Regions from separate parts of the Pseudomonas sp. GW821-FHT05D12 genome, predicted to be linked through region 1. Evidence: predicted binding sites of a transcription regulator. Region 1 holds the regulator's gene; each other region holds the start of a gene.
The links. The regulator FliA, encoded in region 1, starts transcription of late flagellar genes. The targets are predictions, from matches to a motif close to CTAAAGTTTNNNNNNNNNNNGCCGNTAA.
Positions count from the first base shown of each region.

Region 1 (4,158 bases):
CCTCGCCAGGCCTGGCGCATGTTGCTGGCCCACTTGGCGCGGATGATCGTCACGCCGGAAATCGAGCCGCTGGAAGAGGGCGGTGTGATCGCCATGGTCGGCCCTGCCGGCATGGGCAAGACCACCACCCTGGCCAAGCTGGCCGCCCGTTACGTGCTCAAGTACGGCGCGCAGAATATCGCGCTGGTGAGCATGGACAGCTACCGTATCGGTGCCCAGGAGCAGCTCAAGACCTTGGGTCGGATCCTCAATGTGTCGGTGACCCATGTCGACCCGGGCCAATCCCTGGCCAACGCCCTCGACCCGCTGCTGCGCAAGCGCGTGGTGTTGATCGATACCGCCGGCCTGCAAGCCAGCGACCCGGCGTTGCGCATGCAGCTGGAAAGCCTGGCCGGGCGCGGCATCAAGTCGAAAAATTACCTGGTGCTTGCAACCACCAGCCAGAAACAGGTTCTTACCGCTGCGTACCATAGCTACAAACGCTGCGGCCTGGCCGGCTGCATCCTCACCAAGCTCGACGAAACCGCGAGCCTGGGCGAGGTGTTGAGCCTGGCCATCAGTCATGAGTTGCCGGTCGCCTACCTGACCGACGGCCCGCGGATTCCGGATGATCTGCATCTGCCGCGCCGTCATCAGTTGGTCAGCCGTGCAGTCAGCGTGCAAATGCAAGAAGAGCCTAGCGAGGAAGCGATGGCCGATATGTTCGCCGACCTCTATCACAGCCCGGCAAAGCGGGTGGGTTGAGGGCAGGATGAACACCGTGAAATGTACCTACATCGATGGTCTGCAAGCGATTCACGCGGCCAAGCCATGTAGCCTGCGTCTAAGCAAGACAAGGTAAAGAAATAAAATGGGCAGCATGCATCCCGTACAGGTGATCGCGGTGACCGGCGGCAAAGGTGGCGTCGGGAAAACTAACGTGTCAGTGAATTTGTCCCTGGCCCTGGCAGAGCTTGGCCGTCGCGTCATGCTGCTGGATGCTGACCTGGGGCTGGCGAACGTCGACGTTCTGCTGGGGCTGACGCCCAAACACACGCTTGCCGATGTGATCGAAGGGCGCTGCGAGCTGCGCGACGTGCTGCTGCAGGGCCCTGGCGGTATCCGCATCGTGCCGGCCGCCTCCGGCACCCAGAGCATGGTGCACCTGAGCCCGGCGCAGCATGCCGGCCTGATCCAGGCGTTCAGCGATATCGGCGACAACCTCGACGTGCTGGTGATCGACACCGCCGCCGGGATCGGCGAGTCCGTGGTCAGCTTCGTGCGCGCTGCGCAGGAAGTCCTGTTGGTGGTCTGCGATGAACCCACCTCGATCACCGACGCCTATGCCCTGATCAAACTGCTTAACCGTGACTACGGCATGAACCGCTTCCGCGTGCTGGCCAACATGGCCCAGAGTCCACAGGAAGGGCGCAATCTGTTCGCCAAGTTGACCAAGGTCACGGATCGCTTCCTCGATGTCGCCTTACAATACGTCGGCGCAGTTCCCTACGACGAGTGTGTACGCAAGGCTGTGCAAAAGCAGCGTGCAGTCTACGAAGCGTTCCCTCGTTCCAAATGCGCCTTGGCGTTCAAGGCTATTGCCCAGAAGGTCGATACCTGGCCGTTGCCTGCCAACCCTCGGGGGCATCTGGAGTTTTTCGTCGAGCGATTGGTGCATCAGACGAGCGCAGGACCGGTGCTATGACATCCAGCGGCTACAACCTTTACAAGAAATCGGCACGTGACAGCCAGGGTGAATTGATCGAGCGCTATGCGCCGCTGGTCAAGCGCATCGCTTATCACTTGCTGGCACGCCTGCCCGCCAGCGTCCAGGTCGAAGACCTGATCCAGGCGGGCATGATCGGCCTGCTCGAAGTGTCGACCAAATACGACGCGAGCAAGGGCGCGAGTTTCGAGACCTATGCGGGTATCCGCATCCGTGGCGCGATGCTCGATGAAGTGCGTAAAGGTGACTGGGCGCCGCGTTCGGTGCATCGCAATACGCGCATGGTCAGTGACGCAATTCGCGCAATTGAAGCAAAAACCGGTCGCGACGCTAAAGATCACGAAGTTGCGGCCGAACTCCAATTGAGTCTCGACGATTACTACGGGATTTTGAACGATACCTTGGGCAGCCGCCTGTTCAGTTTCGACGACCTGTTGCAGGACGGCGAACACGAAGGGCTGCACGAGGACGGCGCGAGTGCTCATCTGGAGCCGTCGCGCGACCTGGAGGATGAACGCTTCCAGGGTGCGCTGGCGGACGCGATTGCCAATTTGCCGGAGCGTGAGCGACTGGTGTTGGCGCTGTACTACGACGAAGAGCTGAACCTCAAGGAAATCGGTGAGGTCCTGGGAGTCAGCGAATCGCGGGTCAGCCAGTTGCACAGCCAGTGCGCAGCCCGCTTGCGGGGGCGTTTGGGAGAGTGGCGAGCGCGCTGACAGGCAGTGTTGGGGAGCACTGCAAACCACACCGCGAGGGTGATTGACCCTCGCGGGATCGGCCCGTGGTGCCCCCGGCAGTCCTTTTTGTGTAATGCCTGTTGATTGAAATGGCGCGTCCAGGTGCTGGGCGCGTTTAAGACTGCTTGGAGGTCGAATTGGACAAGAACATGAAAATCCTCATCGTTGATGACTTCTCAACGATGCGGCGGATCATAAAAAACCTGTTGCGTGACCTTGGGTTCACTAACACGGTCGAGGCGGATGACGGCATTACGGCGATTCCGATCCTCAACAGCGGGAGCATCGACTTTCTGGTAACGGACTGGAACATGCCGGGCATGACCGGTATCGACTTGCTGCGCCATGTGCGCGCCGACGAAAAACTGCGCAGCCTTCCCGTGCTGATGGTGACCGCCGAAGCCAAGCGTGAGCAGATCATCGAAGCCGCCCAAGCCGGGGTCAACGGTTACGTGGTCAAACCATTCACTGCATTGGCCTTGAAAGAGAAGATCGAAAAAATCTTCGAACGCATCCACGGCTAATGCCATCGCGGGGGAGCTATGGAGCATAAAGAAACGTCACAGGGAGACTTTGAGTCGACCCTGAAAAAGCATGCTCATCAGTTGGTCGACAGCCTTGAAAAAGGCCAGTTCGGCGACGCGGTGCAGTTAATCCATGAGCTCAACCAGACCCGTGACCGCGGCCTGTATCAGGAAGTGGGCAAGCTCACACGCGAGCTGCACAGTGCGATTGTCAATTTCCAGATTGACCCGCACATGCCCCAGGCCGAAGAAATTTCGCAAATCACCGACGCGACCGAACGCCTGTCCTATGTGGTCAGGCTGACTGAAGCGGCGGCCAACCGCACCATGGACCTGGTGGAAAACGCCACGCCCCTGGTCAATGGCATGGCCACCGAAGCCCAGGCCCTGAGCCACGATTGGGGCCGCTTCATGCGCCGCGAGGTGGGGGCTGAGGAGTTTCGTGAACTGGCGCGTCGGGTCGACGGATTCTTGTCACGCAGCGAGCAGGAAAACCGCACGGTTTCCAGCAACCTCAATGACATTCTGCTGGCCCAGGATTACCAGGACCTCACCGGCCAGGTGATCAAGCGTGTGACCCAGTTGGTCACCGAAGTGGAAAGCAACCTGCTCAAACTGGTGCTCATGGCCGGCCAGGTAGACCGTTTTGCCGGCATCGAACATGACCGTGAAGCGATCCTCTCGGAAAAAGATCCACAAAAACATCTCGCCAAGGGTGAAGGTCCGCAGATTCATGCCGATAAACGTGAAGACGTTGTGTCAGGTCAGGATGACGTAGATGACCTGTTATCCAGTTTAGGCTTCTAAGGAGCACCCACATGAGCTTCGGCGCCGATGAAGAAATCCTTCAGGATTTCCTTGTAGAGGCCGGCGAAATTTTAGAGCAACTGTCCGAACAACTGGTCGAGCTGGAAAGCCGTCCGGATGATGCGAACCTGCTCAATGCAATTTTTCGCGGTTTTCACACTGTAAAAGGGGGCGCCGGCTTCCTCCAGCTCCATGAGCTGGTGGAGTGCTGCCACATCGCCGAGAACGTGTTCGACATCCTGCGCAAGGGTGAGCGTCACGTTGACTCGGAATTGATGGACGTGATTCTCGAAGCACTGGATGCGGTCAACGGCATGTTCAGCGAAGTCCGCGAACGTGCCCCGATCACTGCGGCCACCCCGGAACTGCTCGCCGCCCTGGCGCG
Region 1 is NZ_JBWKSN010000009.1:94,449-98,606, reverse strand. It holds gene flhF (flagellar biosynthesis GTPase FlhF) at 1-744, shown strand, start outside; gene fleN (flagellar synthesis regulator FleN) at 851-1,684, shown strand; gene fliA (RNA polymerase sigma factor FliA) at 1,681-2,421, shown strand; gene AC07SI_RS18050 (chemotaxis response regulator CheY) at 2,592-2,966, shown strand; gene AC07SI_RS18045 (protein phosphatase CheZ) at 2,985-3,773, shown strand; gene AC07SI_RS18040 (chemotaxis protein CheA) at 3,785-4,158, shown strand, end outside.

Region 2 (4,158 bases), on a different contig from region 1:
CACTCATGTTGTGAAAACGCATGCCGGCGAAGGTGGTGTTGATCTTCTCTTCGAAGTGCAGGTAACGCAGCTCGACCGAGGTGGTCATGCTGCCAAAGGGCAGGGCGGCGATGAAGCGGTCGTAGACCTGGCCCAGTTGCAGGCGCTCGGAAATATCGCCTTCAAAGCGCAGTTTGCAGCCGGTGGCGGAAATATCCAGCAATTTGCCACTGATCGGCGCCTTGAGTTTCTCGCCGCCCAGTTCGATGTTGACCAGTTGGGCCAGCTTCAAGGCGGCCCGGAAAGCATTGCGACGCTGATGGTAAACCACCTCGTCGGGCAAGCTGCCGGTGTAGATGCGGTGGCCGTCCTTTTCGCTGATGCTCATGGCGCCGTTGCTTTCCCACGCAACACGCACGCCGTCGTGGAAGCCTTCGATGCGGAACGGCTCACCGTTTTCCAGGTGGCGTTCGCCGTCACGCGGGATCATTTCATCCAGGGCCAGGGTGCCGCCCTCGCGGTCGACATCCACCAGGTAACTCTGGAAGCGTTGGCTGCGTTCGTGGAAGGTGATGATCAGCGGGTCATGGCTTTCTTGCAGCATCCGCAAGGTGCCGGCGATTTCCAGAGGCGTGGTGAGGACCTTGGGTGGCTGCGGGGCATCTTCCGCATTAAGGGCGTTGAACACGGTTCTTCCATCTCCAGACAAAATACGACTACACGCAAGAGCAGGCATTTTGCCAGTATGTGGCGCGACTTGGATAGGCCGCGCGGTAAACGGGCATCAGGCTTGGCTGCGGGTGCTTGGCTTGACCAGGCGCGAGGTGGATCCCTGGGCGTTGTAAAGCGCCGGAGGCTCACCGCCGTGAAGTATACGCAACTGGTTGGCGGTCGTAGCTTGCTGAAGCTGGATCGACTGACCGTTGAGCAGGTTGGCTTCCTGGCACTGGGCGAGCAATTGATTGAGTTCTTTGCTCTGGGCCAGCAATTGATCGCCGACCGAGGAGTGGCTGGCCAATTGTGCCAGGCCATCATGGTCTGCCGGCAGGCCGAGGCTGATGAGGATTTCGCTGCGTTTTTTGCCGTGCTGTTCCAGCAGGACAATCAGCGATTGTTTGCGCGCCAGAATTTCTTCCAGCAAGGGCATGTCCCGGCCGAAGAGTGCCAGGGATTCTTCTTTCAGCAGCTCGAGCAAGTGTTGCGTCGGCGCTAGATCATCAATGATCAGTTGAAGCAAATGTTCGTCGTGATGCATGGCTGGCCTTGGGGTTTAAGCGTCCAAAAGCCCGGCGCAGGCCTTTGCCTAGCGCTCGGCTTCGAAATTAAGCAGCTTGCTGGCTACACGGTTGCTGTCGACTTTATAGCTGCCATCGGCGATTGCCTGTTTCAATTCGGCCACACGGGCTTTATTGACTACCGGTTGATCGCGCAGCGAGTCAGTGACCTTCTGCAACTGTTGAGCCTCATTGCTCAGGTGTACGGATTCCCCGCTCTGGCTGGCGCTCGCCTGTTCTGCCTTCGCGGGCAGTGGCTGGGCCTTGGCTTCTACGCTGTCCTTGGTACCGCTGGTACGCGTAGGGCCTGACGTTGCCGGGGTGTTATTCAAACGACTGAAATCGATGACCATGATAAAAAACCTCTGGGTATTTGGACGCTTGCCATGTTTTCGGCCATACCCGGACAAACTTTAGGCGCAATTGACAATAAACTGCACAGGCCGGCACCCAACCCACAGTGTAGGAAAAGCCGGCGTCCGATACCAGCGGTCTATAGAGCCACCTCCACTTGACCGGGTGCCGTCACCCGCGCCTTGATCACCCGGTTCGAGTTGAGGTTCTTCACCCGGATCTGCTCGCTCATGCCGCCATTGGACAGCGCCTCGCCCGGCATCTTTACCTGCAGCGCGCCGCTGCTGGCGGAAATCACCACCTGGTCGCCCTTGCGGATCACCTCCGCCTGCTCCAGGTGCACCAGGGTAATGACCTGGTCGGTGACCACTGGTCGGGTCAGTTTTTGTCCGACGGCCTGGTCGAGGGAGGTCAGGTAGCCCTGATTGATCATGCTGATGTCGCGTTCGCGCAGGACAACGTCCTCGAAACCGATGATGCCGGTGCGTTTCAGCGGGCGGGCCACCACCACCACATCCCGGAACAATTTGACCTGCGCCGGCACGAACACGGTCCAGGGTGAGGCGCCTTCGCAGCGAACTTTCACCGTCACGCGGCCGATGGGCTGGGCGGGACTTTCCAGGGTGGCTGTCAATTCCTTGTCGCACATTGGCATGCGCAGGCGCGGATCGAGCTGGCTGACCTGGATTTCATAACGCCCGGGTGTCTGGGTGGTCGCCAGATAATCTTCTACAGTGAACTCAAGAAAGCCCTGAGTGACGCCGATAAGTAGATCAGGCAAGGTGACGTTATCGGCGCGGGCCGTGGTTCCCAGGCTCAAGGCGAGCAATGCCATCGAGACGCAGAGCAATCTGCAGTACCGTGGGAAGCCGGGGCGTCGGGAAACTGTCGTTTTAATATCCATGATCTGTAAATTGCAAAGCTCGTGCCGTTTAGTGTTGGGTGCGCGTCTGCCCTTTAGGGAACAGGCCAAAGGTTTTAGCGTAGGAGTAAAGGCATGGCAGGAGTAATGGATTCAGTAAACCAGCGGACACAGCTGGTAGGGCAGAATCGCCTGGAGTTGTTGCTTTTTCGCCTGGATGGCAAACAGTTGTATGGCATCAACGTGTTCAAGGTGCGGGAAGTGTTGCAGTGCCCCAAGCTGACGATCATGCCCAAGTCCAGTCCCGTGGTGTGCGGCGTCGCCAACATCCGCGGCGCGACCATCCCGATTCTCGACCTGGCGCTGGCCACCGGTTCGCCGGCCCTGCAGGATCGCGAGAATCCGTTCGTGATCATTACCGAGTACAACACCAAGACCCAGGGTTTCCTGGTGCGCTCGGTGGAGCGCATCGTCAACATGAACTGGGAAGAGATCCATCCGCCGCCCAAGGGCACTGGCCGCGATCACTACCTCACGGCGGTGACGCGGGTCGATAACCAGTTGGTGGAAATCATCGACGTGGAGAAGATCCTCGCCGAAGTGGCGCCGACCTCGGAATCGATTTCCGTGGGTGTGGTGGACGCCGAGACGGCACACAAGGCGATTTCCTTGCGTGTGCTGACGGTGGACGACTCCTCGGTGGCGCGCAAGCAGGTGACCCGTTGCCTGCAGACCGTCGGTGTGGAAGTGGTGGCGCTCAATGATGGTCGCCAGGCGCTGGATTACCTGCGCAAGCTGGTGGACGAAGGCAAGAAGCCGGAAGAAGAATTCTTGATGATGATCTCTGACATCGAGATGCCGGAAATGGACGGCTACACCCTCACGGCCGAGATACGCAATGACCCACGCATGCAAAAATTGCATATCATCCTGCATACTTCGTTGTCGGGTGTATTCAATCAGGCGATGGTCAAGAAGGTCGGTGCCGATGACTTCCTGGCCAAATTCCGCCCTGATGACCTGGCAGCCCGGGTAGTCGACCGGATCAAGGCAGCAGATCACGGCTAGGGGATGTCCCCTGGCGGTCACACGATTTAAGAGGCGGTATCATTGTCTACGGGTAATTTGGATTTCGAACAGTTCCGGGTCTTCCTGGAAAAAGCCTGTGGCATATTGCTCGGTGAGAACAAGCAGTACCTGGTATCCAGCCGTCTCAACAAACTGATGGAACAGCAGGGCATCAAGTCGCTGGGCGAGTTGGTCCAGCGCATCCAGGGCCAGCCGCGCAGCGGGCTCAAGGAAATGGTGGTCGATGCCATGACCACCAATGAAACCTTGTGGTTTCGCGACACCTATCCGTTTGAAGTGCTCAAGAGCAAGGTGCTGCCGGAAGCCATCAAGGCCAGCCCGGGCCAGCGCCTGCGCATCTGGTCGGCGGCCTGCTCCTCGGGGCAGGAACCGTACTCGATTTCGATGTCCATCGATGAGTTCGAGCGGACCAACATGGGCCAGCTCAAGGCCGGTGCGCAAATTGTCGCCACTGATCTGTCCGGCACCATGCTCACCAACTGCAAGACCGGCGAGTACGACAGCCTGGCCCTGGGCCGTGGCTTGTCCCAGGAGCGCCTGCAACGTTACTTCGACCCGAAAGGGGCCGGGCGTTGGGCGGTCAAGGCGCCGATCAAGAGC
Region 2 is NZ_JBWKSN010000016.1:113,788-117,945, reverse strand. It holds gene AC07SI_RS26255 (flagellar brake protein) at 1-667, opposite strand, end outside; gene AC07SI_RS26250 (flagella synthesis protein FlgN) at 764-1,234, opposite strand; gene flgM (flagellar biosynthesis anti-sigma factor FlgM) at 1,283-1,606, opposite strand; gene flgA (flagellar basal body P-ring formation chaperone FlgA) at 1,747-2,511, opposite strand; gene AC07SI_RS26235 (chemotaxis protein CheV) at 2,605-3,537, shown strand; gene cheR (protein-glutamate O-methyltransferase CheR) at 3,580-4,158, shown strand, end outside.
Region 2: a site for FliA is predicted at 1,643-1,670, ahead of flgM (flagellar biosynthesis anti-sigma factor FlgM). Genes of this name have one in related genera too.

Region 3 (4,158 bases), on a different contig from region 1:
AAATCAGCCGGTCAATCGACTGGGACCCCAGTGACCCGAAAAAGCCGCAGATCCTGAACAATTTCCTGCACGTAGAAACCGGTGATCGCGCTGACCGTGTCCATGTGCGCAATTTACCGAATGACAAGCTGCAGATCACAATCAACGATAAACCGCATGTATTCGACGTCAAAAGCAAGGAAGACCGCGAGCAGGAGCTGGCGATCGATACCCACGGCGGCGACGACACGGTCATCATCGACGATGACGTCAAGCTTCGTACAAGAGTGGAAGGCGGTGATGGTGAGGATCGCATCCAGGCTGGCGGCGGTCGCAGCAGGCTGTTCGGAGGGCGTGGCAACGATGCCCTGGTGTTGGGCAGTGGTTTGGGTTATGCCGCCGGCGGCGAGGGCGACGACACGATCATCGGCGGCAGCGGCAACGGCGTGATGTACGGCAACAAGGGCAATGACCTGCTCATTGCGGGCTCTGGCCCCGCCACCAAGCAAACCTACATGGATGGTGGCGACGGCGACGATGTGCTTTTCTCCGGCAGCGGGCACACCGTTGCACATGGTGGCAATGGCGATGACAACTTGGTCGGGAACGCACGCACGACGTTCTACACCGGCAAAGGCAAAGACAGCATTTGGAACAACCAGTCCAATGACCGCATCTACGCCAAGGCCGGGGATAGTTTCGACCGTACTCAAGGATCGGCTTTCACCGAGGTCAAACCCAGCAATGCCGGCAACCGCGGCTTCAGCGTGGACGCCCCACCAGAAGTCAACGAGGACCAGGCACAGGAGTTCAAGCAGAGCGTCGCCGACGATTTTGAATTTCTGCGCAGTTCACCCACGGGGCAACAGGCACTCAAGCGAATGGATGAGCTTGCGGCAATAAATGGCGCCAAGGTCAGCATACGGCCGATCAACCACGGCGGTAACGAATACCTGTTTGGCAGCACTGGACTGGAAAACATGACACCTGAGGAGTCCGAAAGCGCAGGCGAAGGGGCCTTCGGAACGATCACCAATGGCGTGCCCGGTGCCCGCGCCGATCGCGGCATCATTCACTTTGACTCGCCGGCTACGCTCGAAAACGCCGACCGCACCAACACACGGATACCCGCCACCGCTCTCTTCGGTCAGGTGGCCTCCGCCTACAATGGCGCAACCGGTACATTCCTGCCGGGGGAAACCCGCGAAGCGCCGGGAGAATCGGGTCTCGCCAGGAATGAAGTACGTCAAGCCATTGGCCTGCCCAGCGATGCCGAACCTTTTGATTTCGACAATGACCCCTCGACACCGCCGAGCACTGTCAATCCGAGACCGTTTACCGAAAACGCCCTGAATGAAGAGATGGGCAAACCCTTGAGGAAGACCGTCTTATGGTCACCTAGCGATCAAGGTCGTGGGACGTAGAGCGGCGCCTCAATATCGGTTCCTACACGGAGCGCGGCGGGTAGTCGGCCTCGCTCTGGTCAGCCCCAGCTATTTAGCACCATCGTACCTAAAGCTCCGCCCATCCACGCCGATAGCCCTACGAAGCTCCAAAAAGCCGCGTCGACAATAAACGCTTCGTAAGGACGAATCCCATGCCCCCACTGCGCTCCATTCAAACTCGCTACACCCTGTTTCTGGTGCTGTTCGTCCTGGTGTTATTGGTCTTGACGGTCGTGGGTATCGGCCAGTTGGTTGCGCCGAAGCTGCAGTACACCGAGGAACAGGTGGTGCTCAACCGCATCAGTGAAGTGGCCGAGCAGATCCAGGGCGAACTGAACAAGGTCCAGGCCCAGCAACGCAGCATCACCCAGACCATTGTGCTGCTCGACAGCGATGCCATCGACAAGGTCCTGCCCGGCCTGGTGGACCAGTACGGCGAGCTGAAAGTCTTCGGCGGCGGCATCTGGCCGCTGCCCAACCAGCGCACGCCGGGGCGCAACAAGCACAGCACGTTCTGGCACCGCGATGCGTCGGGCAAGCTCGTAGTGAACACGTTCTGGAACAGCGACCCTGCCCCCAATTACTACGACCAGAGCTGGTACAAGGGCGGCCTCGCCGCGCCGCGTGGCCAATGCGCCTGGGCTGCCGCCTATAAGGACGACGCCAGCCAGGAGCCGCGCACCAACTGCGCCATGGCGATCCAGCGGGACGGCGCGGCGTATGGCGTCGCCACCATTGACGTGACCCTGGGCTTTTTCAACGCGCTGGTGGCCAGCAAGGAAAAAGACATCGGCGGGCAGATGCTGATCGTCGAAGGCGACGGCAAGATCATCAGCAACAGCACGCGCCTCAGTGGCCCGGTGGTGTTGAAGAACATCAGCGAACTCACCGGCACCTCGGCATTTGCCGCCCAGGTCAGCAAAGCCCTGGCCCACCGTGACCAGGCCTTGCAGCGCAGCGAGTTCGACAACCAGGGCGTGGCCAGCACGTTCTATATGCGCCCCATCGAAGGCACGCCGTGGTTCCTGGCGACCGCCCTGCCCACCTCGTTGATCACCGCCCAGCGCGACGACGTGCTCGGCAGCCTGGCCCTGGTGCAAATCCCCATGGTGCTGCTGTTGGTGCTGCTGGCGGCCTATGCGATCCGCCAACTGGTGCAGCGCATGAACACGCTGAAAGCCAATATTGACGCGTTGTCCGCCGGTGACGCCGACCTGACGCGACGCATCACCATCCGCGCTGAAGACGAACTCGGCGCCATCGGCCACTCGGTCAACCGCTTTATCGTGTACCTGCAAAACATGATCGGCGAGGTCACGCAGGCCACCGGCGCCATGTCGTCGGGCCTTGAGCAACTGCAGAAAACCTCGGCGCACACCAACCAGATCCTGGTGCGCCACGCCTCGGAGACCGACCAGACCGTCACCGCCATCACCGAGATGAGTTCCACCGCCGACACGGTTGCGCAGAACGCAGCAGAAACCGCCTCGTTCACTCAACGCGCCAACGAACACGCCGACCGTTCCCGCGTGGTGGTCGGCGAAGCCTCCAGCAGTGTCAGCGCCCTGATCGGCGAAGTGGCCAGCGCCACCCACACCGTGGAGAACATGCGCCAGGACGCCGCGCGCATCACCGAAACCCTGGGCGTGATCGGCGCAATTGCGGGCCAGACCAACCTGCTGGCCCTCAACGCCGCAATCGAAGCGGCACGGGCCGGTGAACAAGGCAGGGGGTTTGCCGTGGTTGCCGACGAAGTCCGAGCACTGGCCGCGCGCACCCAGGCCAGCACCTCGCAGATCAACGAAATGCTCGCGCGCCTGACTACCGGGGTGAGTTCGTCGGTGGCGGCCATGGAAAACACCCAGGCCAGTTGCCAATCGGCGGCGGATGCCACCGCGCGGGTCAACACCGGCCTGGACGAGATGGCAGGCTCGGTCAGCCATATCAACAACCTCAGTACGCAGATCGCCACGGCCGCCGAGCAGCAAAGCGCGGTGACCGAGGAGATCAACCGCAGCATGGTGCAGATCCGACATATGGTCGAGGAACTGGTGCAGAGCGGCCATGCCACGCAAACCAATACGCAGACCCTGCTGGACGCCAATGGACGCGTGATTGCCTTGATGGGGCGTTTCAAGGTGAGCTGATAAATGGCCTGGATACTCCCGTGCAATGCGCGGGAGTCGGACTATTCTGACAGTTCACAGCCACACAGGAGGTGTGCCATGCGCGCTGCAGAGCAGTCAGTCCGCTTGGAGCGGATCAGTCAGGAACGCTTTATCGAGGCCCCCATCGATGCCGTCTACGACTATGTGACCCAGCCGGATCGCTGGCACGAATGGCACCCCACATCCCTGAGTGCCGACACCGGCACCACCGGTTCACTCCCCGTCGGCACGCGCTTTACCGAAATGATCGACCTCTTGGGCGTGCGCGTGCCCATGAGTTACCGCGTACAGGTCGCCCGCCGCCCCGGCGAGTTCAAGACCGTGTTTACCTCCCTCGCCGTCGATGGCTCCATTCACTACTTCCTGCAGCCGTTTCGCGGCGGCACGCTGTTCAAGCGCGTGCTGACCTATGAGACCGAATTGCAGCTGGCCACCCTGCATGAGCGCATGATCGAGTTGTCCGCGATTGCCCTGGACCAACTCAAGCATCGGCTGGAAAATCCGCCCTTCGTATAATTTTGAAACATTACCGCGAAGGTTGCTCGCCGGTGGGCGCTGGCTTGCCT
Region 3 is NZ_JBWKSN010000002.1:50,063-54,220, reverse strand. It holds gene AC07SI_RS03155 (M91 family zinc metallopeptidase) at 1-1,403, shown strand, start outside; gene AC07SI_RS03150 (methyl-accepting chemotaxis protein) at 1,577-3,571, shown strand; gene AC07SI_RS03145 (SRPBCC family protein) at 3,650-4,108, shown strand.
Region 3: a site for FliA is predicted at 1,492-1,519, ahead of AC07SI_RS03150 (methyl-accepting chemotaxis protein). Genes of this name have one in related genera too.